DNA from 3 places in the Streptomyces sp. NPDC003027 genome. Region 2 is predicted to be linked to each of the others. Evidence: riboswitches for the same ligand, from Rfam matches in the RefSeq annotation. Region 2 holds a riboswitch; each other region holds the start of a gene.
What was found. Region 2 has a riboswitch for cyclic di-AMP ahead of ACWDX6_RS29425 (C40 family peptidase). Riboswitches for the same ligand answer to the same signal wherever they lie in the genome.
Positions count from the first base shown of each region.

Region 1: linked by a shared signal. The riboswitch ahead of ACWDX6_RS06275 (M23 family metallopeptidase) and the one ahead of ACWDX6_RS29425 (C40 family peptidase) in region 2 are both predicted to bind cyclic di-AMP.
Region 3: linked by a shared signal. The riboswitch ahead of ACWDX6_RS24415 (transglycosylase family protein) and the one ahead of ACWDX6_RS29425 (C40 family peptidase) in region 2 are both predicted to bind cyclic di-AMP.

Region 1 is NZ_JBSFTU010000005.1:98,026-101,289, forward strand. It holds gene ACWDX6_RS06270 (SGNH/GDSL hydrolase family protein) at 1-243, opposite strand, end outside; gene ACWDX6_RS06275 (M23 family metallopeptidase) at 415-1,356, opposite strand; cyclic di-AMP (ydaO/yuaA leader) riboswitch at 1,361-1,517, opposite strand; gene ACWDX6_RS06280 (tyrosine-protein phosphatase) at 1,908-2,720, shown strand; gene ACWDX6_RS06285 (DUF6126 family protein) at 2,735-2,890, opposite strand; gene ACWDX6_RS06290 (helix-turn-helix domain-containing protein) at 2,911-3,264, opposite strand, start outside.
Region 2 is NZ_JBSFTU010000067.1:4,825-8,088, reverse strand. It holds gene ACWDX6_RS29440 (urease subunit alpha) at 1-524, opposite strand, end outside; gene ACWDX6_RS29435 (urease subunit beta) at 517-846, opposite strand; gene ACWDX6_RS29430 (urease subunit gamma) at 860-1,162, opposite strand; cyclic di-AMP (ydaO/yuaA leader) riboswitch at 1,806-1,978, shown strand; gene ACWDX6_RS29425 (C40 family peptidase) at 1,982-2,458, shown strand; gene ACWDX6_RS29420 (ATP-binding protein) at 2,595-3,023, opposite strand; gene ACWDX6_RS29415 (8-amino-7-oxononanoate synthase) at 3,223-3,264, opposite strand, start outside.
Region 3 is NZ_JBSFTU010000039.1:19,784-23,047, reverse strand. It holds gene eno (phosphopyruvate hydratase) at 1-204, opposite strand, end outside; gene ACWDX6_RS24415 (transglycosylase family protein) at 586-1,281, opposite strand; cyclic di-AMP (ydaO/yuaA leader) riboswitch at 1,285-1,460, opposite strand; gene ACWDX6_RS24410 (transglycosylase family protein) at 1,719-2,714, opposite strand; gene ACWDX6_RS24405 (cytochrome P450 family protein) at 2,829-3,264, opposite strand, start outside.

The DNA.
Region 1 (3,264 bases), on a different contig from region 2:
CTTGGCGCGGGGGACCTGCTCCTCCACGATCTGGTCGAGGAGGCGGCCGCGTACGGCCAGATTGGCGTAGCGGAACGCTTCGTGCTCCGGCAGCCGGTCGGCCAGCAGCACCGCGAAACGGTCCGCCCATCCCACATACGTCCCGTCGGGTCCGGGATCTCCGACGCCCTCGGTGAAGCTGTCACCGATCGCCGCGTACGACCCGAATACGTCCATGTCTCTTGATCTCGAATCGTCTGCCACGGGAGCACATCTTTCCCTTGGGGGTGTGACCTACGCGACCGTAAGGAGTGGTTGACGGCAGGTGAGATACGCCACCGGTCAAGATTGCGCCAAGCCGGAATACGCCGAGGGCCCGGCACGAAGGTGCCGGGCCCGGGGTGCGTGCCGTGGGACGCGTCGAGTGGTGACGCGTCAGATGCTGACGCCCTTCTCGCGCAGGTAGGCGAGCGGGTCGATGTCCGAGCCGTAGCTCGGACCGGTGCGCATCTCGAAGTGCAGGTGCGGACCGCTGGAGTTGCCGGTGGAGCCGGACAGGCCGATCTGGTCGCCGCCGTTGACGGACTGGCCGGCGGAGACGGAGAGGGAGGAGAGGTGCGCGTACTGCGAGTAGGTGCCGTCCGCGTGCTGGATGACGACCTCGTTGCCGTACGAACCGCTCCAGCCGGCGGAGTACACGGTGCCCGCGCCGACGGCCTTGACGGAGGTGCCGGAGGAGGCCATGAAGTCGACACCGGTGTGGTAGCCGGAGGACCACATCGAGCCGGAGGCGCGGTACGGCGTGGAGACGCCGCCGCTCACCGGGGAGACCCAGCCGGAGGAGGACTGCGACGCCGGCTTCGACTCCGCGGCGGCGCGCTCGCTGCTGCGGGAGCTGCGCGACTCGGCCGCGTCGGAGGTGGACTTCCCGGCCTTCGGAGCCGCCTTCGGAGCCGCCTTGGGCGCGGCCTTCGGAGCCGCGGCCTTGGGCGCGGGCGCCTTGGCCGTGGACTTGGCGCCGAGGGTGAGCTTCATGCCGGGGAAGATCAGCGAGGGGTTCTCGCCGACGACCTGGCGGTTGTCCTCGTAGAGCTTCTTCCAGCCGCCGGCCAGGTGGTGCTCGGCGGCGATCTTGGACAGATAGTCGCCGGCGACGACGGAGTACGTCTTCGGCTTGGCCTTGGCGGCGGCCGGGGCCTTCGCGGCGGCGGCGACGGCCTGCTCGGGCATCACGGCGGGAGCGGTCTTCTCGGCGGCGTGGGCGCCGGTCGCGCCGAGGAGCGGCAGGGCGACGACGGCGCCGCCCGTACCGGCGGCGACGAATCCGCGCGTGATCGGGTTGACCTTGGGACGGCGGTGCTTACCCTTCGCGGGCATGGCGAATTCCTCTCCGTCGCCTGCGAGGTGAGCTGTCGGGTTCGGACTGGAGATGCCCGGCCGCGTTCTCACGCGGCTTCACCCCGAGCCGGGCCGGCACGAGCCGGTTCGGCGTACTACCTGGGTCCCCCGCTCCTGCCATACGTGGGTGGGTGCGGATTCCGGACGGTGGCAGGATTCGGCGGTCCGACCGGATTGACGGTGACCGTAGACGAGGGGGGTCGGCGTGAACAAGCCGTCGCATTCATCTCGCATTCCCCGCCGTGAAATTCAACCGGAATTCCGGTCACCCTCCGCGATGACGGAGGCTCGATTTCCTTTTCTGCCAGGGCTATTGCGGAAGACGATCAGGCACGGTCCGTCACGGTTATGACGCTGCTCACGCCCCGGAACCCATCTCCCCTGCAATCAGGGCGCGTTATCCCTAACATCCCAATTCGGACAGAACGCTCATTACCGCCTCAGGGGTGTGCGAGCGGGCCGCCACCCGGAATGATTGCCCCAGGAACCGATCTCGTATCGTCGAAGTCCGCCAACACTCAGGAGTACTCGTGACGCAGCAGCTGCCGCAGGTCCCGTCGACCGAACCCGAGCTGACCGGGGTCCGAAACTTCAGGGACGTGGGCGGCCTGCCGACCGTGGACGGCGGCTCGGTGCGGTTCGGACGGCTCTTCCGCAGCGGCCACCTCGCGCACGCCACGGAGGAGGACGCGGCCTTCCTGTCCACCCTCGGACTGCACACCGTCTTCGACTTCCGCAACGCGGCGGACCGGAAGGTGGAGGGCGCGGACATCGAGCTGCCGGGTGTACGAAATGTGAACATACCGCTCAACGACCCGGCCGACGGCAAGGAGTTCTGGAAGCTGGTCAGCGGGGGCAACCTGGAGCAGCTGCGCGACGCGCTCGGCGACGGCAAGGCGGCCGACCGCATGGCCGAGTCGTACCGGAAGATGATCGTCGAGCGTACGGCGGAGCACAGCCGCGTCCTGCACGCGATGGCCGAGGACAGCGTCCCCGCCCTGATGCACTGCGCGGCCGGCAAGGACCGCGCGGGTCTGTCCATAGCGATCTCGCTGCTCGCAGTGGGCGTCGAGCGCGAGGCGATCGAGGCGGACTACATCAAGTCGAACGACCCCCACCGCCGCTACAAGATCCGCCGCAGCTCCACCTCCGCGGACGCCATGGCACCCGAGGTGATGGAGCTGCTCGGTCCGCTCTTCGACGCGCGCGTGGAGTACCTCCGGGCGGCGTTCGAGACGATGGAGCAGACCTGGGGCACGGCCGAGAACTACCTCTCGCAGGGGCTCGGGCTCGCTCCCGAGACCCGTGAGCGGCTGCGCGAGCGCCTCGTCACCGAGGCGTAGCCCGGCCGGCGCGGCTACTGGTTCTGTCCGCCGAGCATGAAGAGCAGATAGAGGAAGCCCGCGAAGAGGTGGCCGGCGACCAGGTAGGCGAAGAGGCGGAGGACCAGCCCCTTGGGGAACTTGCCGCCCCCGCGCTCCTCACCAGTGATCGCGGCGGATTTGTCGGACATTTCAGCACCTTCCAAAGGGCTCAGCGCGGGTGCGGGGTCCCCTCGCCGAGACACAGCTCGGCGGCGGGGCTCTGCATCAGCGTGTGGACGAAGAGCAGGTCGGCCCCGCCTCGGGTGGCGGCGCCGATGCGGTGCGGGGTGAGCGAGTCGAAGTGCGCGCTGTCCCCCGGTTCGAGCACGTGCACGGCGTCACCGAGCGCGAGCCGCACCCGGCCGTCCAGGACGTGGAGCCACTCCTCGCCGGGGTGGACCCGCACGATGTCGGCGCGGGTGGCGTACGGCACGTGGACGCGGAGCGCCTGAAGGGCGCGTCCGGAGCCGCCGGCCTGGTGGTAGACCCAGCCGTCGGCCTCGACGGGCTCGGCCCGGCCCGC
Region 2 (3,264 bases):
GTCGCCTTGGTTCCTTCGGCCGGGCCCGTGCCGCCGCCGACGAGGGTGGTGATGCCGGTGGCGAGCGCCTGCTCGACGACGGTCGGTGAGATGAAGTGGACGTGGGCGTCGACGGCTCCGGCGGTGACGATTCTGCCGTTGCCGGCGATGACCTCGGTCTCCGGTCCGATCACGAGGCCGGGGTGGACGCCGTCCATGGTATCGGGGTTGCCGGCCTTTCCGAGTGCGGTGATCCGGCCGTCGCGGATGCCGATGTCGGCCTTGACGACACCCCAGTGGTCGATGATCACGGCCCCGGTCACGACGGTGTCGGGCGCGCCCTCGGCGCGGGTCGTCCGGGACTGGCCCATGGACTCGCGGATGACCTTGCCGCCGCCGAAGACGGCTTCGTCGCCGGCGCGGCCGGGTCCGCCCGAGCGGTCCTCCTCGATCTCGACGAGCAGGTCGGTGTCGGCGAGCCGGATACGGTCACCGGTGGTGGGGCCGAAGAGGTCGGCGTAGACGGAACGGTGCAGGTCAGGCACGGTCGGCCCCCTCGGTGTCGAGCGCGCCGGCGGTCTCGCCGCGCAGGCCGGGGACCAGTCGGCGGCCCGCCAGCGGTACGAGTTCGACCTCCACGGGGATGCCGGGTTCGAAGCGCACGGCGGTGCCCGCGGCGATGTGGAGCCGCAGACCGCGCGCGGCGGCGCGGTCGAAGTCGAGACCGGGATTGGCCTCGGCGAAGTGGTAGTGGGAGCCGACCTGGACGGGGCGGTCGGCGGCGTTCAGGACCGTGAGGCGGGTGACGGGGCGGCCCTCGTTGAGGGCCACGGGGCCGTCCCCGTACAGGATCTCTCCGGGAATCATCGTCGCTCCCCCGTCACACGATCGGATCGTGGACGGTGACGAGCTTGGTGCCGTCCGGGAAGGTGGCCTCGACCTGCACGTCGTGGATCATCTCGGGGATGCCGGCCATGACGTCCTCACGGGAGAGGACCTTGCGGCCGGAGGCCATGAGCTCGGCGACCGTACGGCCGTCCCGTGCGCCCTCCAGAATGTGGGCGGTGATCAACGCGATGGACTCGGGGTGGTTGAGCTTCACCCCGCGTGCCCTGCGCTTCTCGGCCACGTCCGCCGCCACATGGATGAGCAGGCGTTCCTGCTCATGCGGGGTCAGTTGCACGCTTCCACCTCACAGTCGTCCACCGGGCGGCTCTCCCGGACAGCAGCGGACGTTACCGATCTTCCACACGGTGTCGAGCCGCGTAGCGGCGCTGCTGGGTCAGACATTGCACGTTAGGGCGGAAGTTTTTCCGGCGCGTTAACTCGGGCTTTGCGTCCCCGTGGACATCGGCCCGCCGGGTTTGCCCGCGCCCGGCTCGCGATGGCGGGCGGCGATGCCGAAGCGGCTCCGCTCACCCGGAGCCGATGCGGCGGGTCGACACGGGCGACCGAGCCGATGCTCCCCGGCGCCCCCCGCCAGTTGACATTCCCGCGTGTCGTGTCGAGGTCCACTCGGAGCACCGGCGCCGTGAAAACCCTCCCTCGTTCGGCGTAGTCGATGAATCGACTTATGGGAGGGGTGAGTTGCAGAACAGGTGCACACATCTGGCGGAATCGGCTGTTCCAGCCCTGGTACGGGGCTCGTCGAACAAACCTCTGAAGATCACGAAACCTTCTTGTCCACTCGAATGGATCAGTCGTGAGGAGCCTCACATATCGCCGTTTCAGCTCGGTTTTCGACCAGTGTGTGGGTCAAGATCCCTCACGACGACAAGCCCCCGCCACCGCGGCGGGGCGGTCCGGGCGGACGCCGAGTCCTGCCGCTGTCCCGGACGTCTGGTCGACAGGAGTGGATCGGCAGGAGTGGAGGACCCGAGCAGCACGGGACGACCGAGCAGGTGGGCCGTTCCTCGGGGTGAAGCCGCAGCCGCGGCCGGGCATCTTCGCCTGCCCGAACCCGACAGGTCATCCTTCACAGGCGGCTGACGAAGGGTTGCGCATGACTGCGCAGATTCATGTCCCGTCCCTGCTGTCCCGAGCCGGAGCCGTCTCGGCTCTCACCCTCGCCGCCGTCGGCGGCACGCTGCTGGCGCCGGGCGGCGCACCGGAGGCCCAGGCCGCGACCGCACACGCCGACAAGGCGCTGCGCATCGCCGCCTCCAAGAAGGGATCGCCTTACAAGTACGGAGCGACCGGGCCGAGCAGGTTCGACTGCTCGGGGCTCACGCTCTACTCGTACAAGAAGGCGGGCAAGTCGCTGCCCCGTACCGCGCAGCAGCAGTACAACAAGACCCGGCACATCTCCGCCTCCAGCAGGCAACGGGGCGACCTGGTCTTCTTCCACTCCGGTGGAAGGGTCTACCACGTGGGCATCTACGCCGGTGGCAACAAGATCTGGCACTCCCCCAAGACCGGCTCCTGGGTGAAGCTCGACAAGATCTGGTCCTCGAAGATCTACTACGGCCGGGTCCGCTGACGGGCCGCCATCCGGCGGACGAGATGCCGAAGGGGCGCGGTGACGCCACCGCCCCCCTCCGCACCGGCTCAGCTCCCCGCGAGCGGGACGGTGAGCAGGGCCGCACGCCAGCCCGGCATGATCGGCAAGACGCCCCCTAGACCAGGGACGCCTTCCAGGGCAGGGTGATCCAGACGGTCTTGCCGCCGTCGTCGGTCGGGGTGACCGAGAGCCGGCCGCCCGCCTCGGCCGCCAGATAGCGGATGATCACCATCCCCCGGCCGTTGTCCTGCTGCACGGCCGCCGGCAGCCGCCGGGGCCGGCGCGGATGGCTGTCGGTGACGCCGACGCACAGCCACTCCTCGCGCTCCAGGCGGACGTCGACGGTGAAGTTGGGCGACTGGCCGAAGGTGTGCTGCACGGCGTTGGTGGCCAGTTCCGAGACGATCAGCCGGACGGTGTCGGCGGTGTCGCTTCCGTCCGGGAGTCCCCACTCGCCGAGGACGTCGTCGACATATCTTCGGGCGGCGGACACCGAGGCGGGATCGCTCGGCAGAGTGACGGTTGCTTCCTGATGGTCTGCCATGGCGACGCTGTCCCTTTCCCACCGGGGCCCCGCCCCGGATTGCGCTCGCCGTCAGAGTGCCACCGGACGTGCCGCCATGGGTGGCGATCCCCCAAGATATGCCGATATCTGTCCCCCGATGCGGTGAACTCCGGCGAGGCGCAACCTTTTTGAGGCGGCTCTCCCCTAAGGCATCCCATCTCGATCCGCCGGACAGAGCCTAGGAAGCACCCGGAGCGGTGCGGACGATCGTCGCCACCGC
Region 3 (3,264 bases), on a different contig from region 2:
CTTCTCGACACCCTTGCCCTGGTAGCGGTTCGGGTCACCGTCGCGGAGCTCGAGGGCCTCGAACGCACCGGTGGAGGCACCGGACGGAACAGCAGCACGGCCGGTGCTGCCGTCGTCGAGGCCGACCTCGACCTCGACCGTGGGGTTGCCTCGGGAGTCCAGGATTTCCCGGGCTACGACGACGTCGATGGACGGCACGAGCATCTCCTTCTGGGATGTGAAGCTAGATGTGACGCATGCGGTGCAGGGTCTCTTTGGCCTTGCGGCAAGAGCCTAACCGGCTCCCGCCCTCCAGTCGGCCGGGCGCCCGCCCGCTGGGACGAAAAAGGACCCAAGGGCATGCATCTGCGGACGAACGACCTCAGAACTACTGGGCGGTAACGAGGTGGGGCCCTGCGGGCGGGGCTCGGCCCCGGGAACCCGGGGGGTCACCCGCCGGCCGGTGGCCCCGAACGCGCGGAACCCCGGTCCGGCGCGCACGGGGGAAGGGCGCGCCGGACCGGGGTGGTCACCGCGGGAGAGTCGTGGGGGCGAGACGCCCCCTGGGGCCCGTGCGAGCCGCCGGACTCACGCGGGCCGCCGGACTCACTTCAGGTGGAGCTGCTGGCCCGGGTAGATCAGGTCGGCGTCGTCGACGATGTCCTTGTTGAGCTCGAACAGCTTGGCCCAGCCGCCCTTGACGTCGTGGGCGGCGGCGATCTTGCTCAGCGTGTCGCCGGCCGCGACCTTGTACTCGCCGTCACCCTTCGCGACCTTCTTGCCGGTCGGGGTGGTGACGGTCTTCTTCGGCTCGGCCTTCTTGGGCGCGGCCTTCGGCGCGGTGCGCGACTCGCTGCGGGTCGTCGGCTGCTCGGCCTGACGCTCCTGCTGCGCGGGGGCGGCCTGCTCGGCGGAGCCGCCGTTGTACGCGGCGCCGGAGAGGCCCACGCCGCAGCTCGGCCAGGCACCCTTGCCCTGGCCGGCCAGGACCTTCTCGGCGACCGCTATCTGCTGCGACTTGGAGGCCTGGTCGGCGGTCGAGGCGTACGCGGTACCGCCGTAGGCGGCCCAGGTGGAGGCCGAGAACTGCAGGCCGCCGTAGTAACCGTTGCCGGTGTTGATGGACCAGTTGCCGCCGGACTCGCACTGGGCGACGGCGTCCCACTCGGAGGCGGTGGCGGCCGAGGCGGACCCGGCCGTCATCAGCGGGGCGGCGACGGCGACGCCGGCGACGCCGACGAGTGCGACGGCGCGGGTGGCCTTGGAAGCACGACGGTGCTTGCCCTTACCGGAAAGCAGCATGCGATTTCTCCTCACCGACGCCTGCGAGGTGAGCTGTCGGGTTCGGACCAAGTGAGTTGTCCGGCCGCGTGACCAGCACGCGGCTCCACCCCAAGCCGGCCTTCCGTCCGTCTGTCTCGACGGCCGGGAACCGGCGCTTACCTTGGGTCCCCCGCTCCTGCCTACGGCGCTTGCGCGACGACTGTTCCCATCAACCGACGGCAGGATTCGGCGTTTCGGTCGACGGGGCCCGCGGTGGCGAGCAGTCACGACCGTAGACACAGACCCCCACGAAGTTCAAAGGCGTCCATTAGGGAGAAATCGCCCTTACCCGCCCTCGACCGAACAGCGTTTACGCAGGTGAGAGGTGACGGGAGCAAAGTTTGCGGACGGGATACGCCGGTCGCGACAAAGAGACCCATGTCTCACTTGCTCAGAACCGGACATAAGGTCCCGAACTAGCCCTGCGCGGGAGCGGTTTCGGGCGTCAGGTCGAGGCTCTGACCAGGGAGGATGAGATCCGGATCGCCGCCCACCGTCCGGCGGTTGGCGTCATAGAGCGCGGCCCAGCCGCCGGGGAGCTCGTTCTCCTGAGCAATCTCGGTGAGATTGTCTCCGGGCTTGACGGTGTATTCGTCCGCGGTGCCCTGAGTGTCCGCATTCTCCGCACCCGTACCGGCGGTCACGCCGCCTGTCGGCCCGTCAGCCGCTTCGAGCGGCGAGGCGTGGCGACCGGTTTCTCCGCTGCCGTCCGCAATGCCCGTCTCTTCGGGGGCCGCGCCGCCACGGTGCTTGCCGGTGCCCGGGGCGGCCGGCGCGGACGGCGTGACCGATGCCCCGGGGGCGGTGGGGGACGGCGTGCCGATGCCCGTCGAGGCGTCCGGCGCCACGGGCGCGGTGGGGGCGGCGGAGGTGGTCGGGACGGCCTCGGGGGCCGTCGGGAGGACCTCGGGGGTCGTCGGGGCCGCCTCGGGCGCCGTGGGGGCGATCGGCAGACCCGTGGTCCGGTTCGACTCCTCGACCGGGCCCGTGGGCTCCGCCGGCACGACGGCCGGCCCCGGGTCCACCTCGGGGGCGGTGCCGTCGTTCGTCAGACCGGCGATCGGGGCGCAGGTGTCCCACTCCGTGCCACCGGCGGCGAACGCCTTCTCGGCCACCACGATCTGCTGCGCACGGCTGGCCAGGTCGGCGCTGGACGCGTACGCGAGGCCGCCGTGCCGCTCCCAGGTCTCCTGGGTGAACTGGAGCCCGCCGTAGAGCCCGTTGCCGAAGTTGGCGCTCCACAGGCCGCCCGACTCGCACTCGGCCACCCGGTCCCAGGTGGCGGCGTCGGCGGCGGAGGCGGAGCCCGCGCCGAGCAGCGGCAGCGCGAGGGCCGATCCGGTCACGCCTGCGGCGACGACGATGGCGGGGGCCTGGCGGGGTCTGCGGTGACGTCCGTTCCCGGAGCGCATGCGGAATGCCTTTCGCGTGACGGCTGAGAATGACGGTGAACGTAGCGGCATTCGAACGTCAGTCACAAGTCGATGCAGCGGAGATCACGTAAAAGTCACAGTCCTGACGGTTCGTCAGCGGACAAGGGGGTCGAACTCCACCGGAAGAGTGCGCAATCCGCGCATGATGAGCCCTCCCCGCCACCGCAGATCGGCCGGATCCACGGCAAGTCGCAGATCCGGCAGCCGCGTCAGGAGGGTGGCGAGGGCGATCTGTCCCTCCAGCCGGGCGAGCGGGGCGCCGATGCAGTAATGGATGCCGTGCCCGTACCCGAGGTGCTGGTTGTCGCGCCGGGACAGGTCGAGCGTGTCCGGCCGGTCGAACCGCGCCGGGTCGCGGTCGGCGGCGGCGAGTACGACGAGGACCGGATCGCCCGCCGGGATCTCCTGCCCGCCGATGGTCAGCGGCTCCATGGCGTACCGCCAGGTGGCCAGCTCGACCGGTCCGTCGTAGCGCAACAGCTCCTCGACCCCCGTCTCCAGGAGCCCCCGCTCCCCCGCCGCGAGCGAC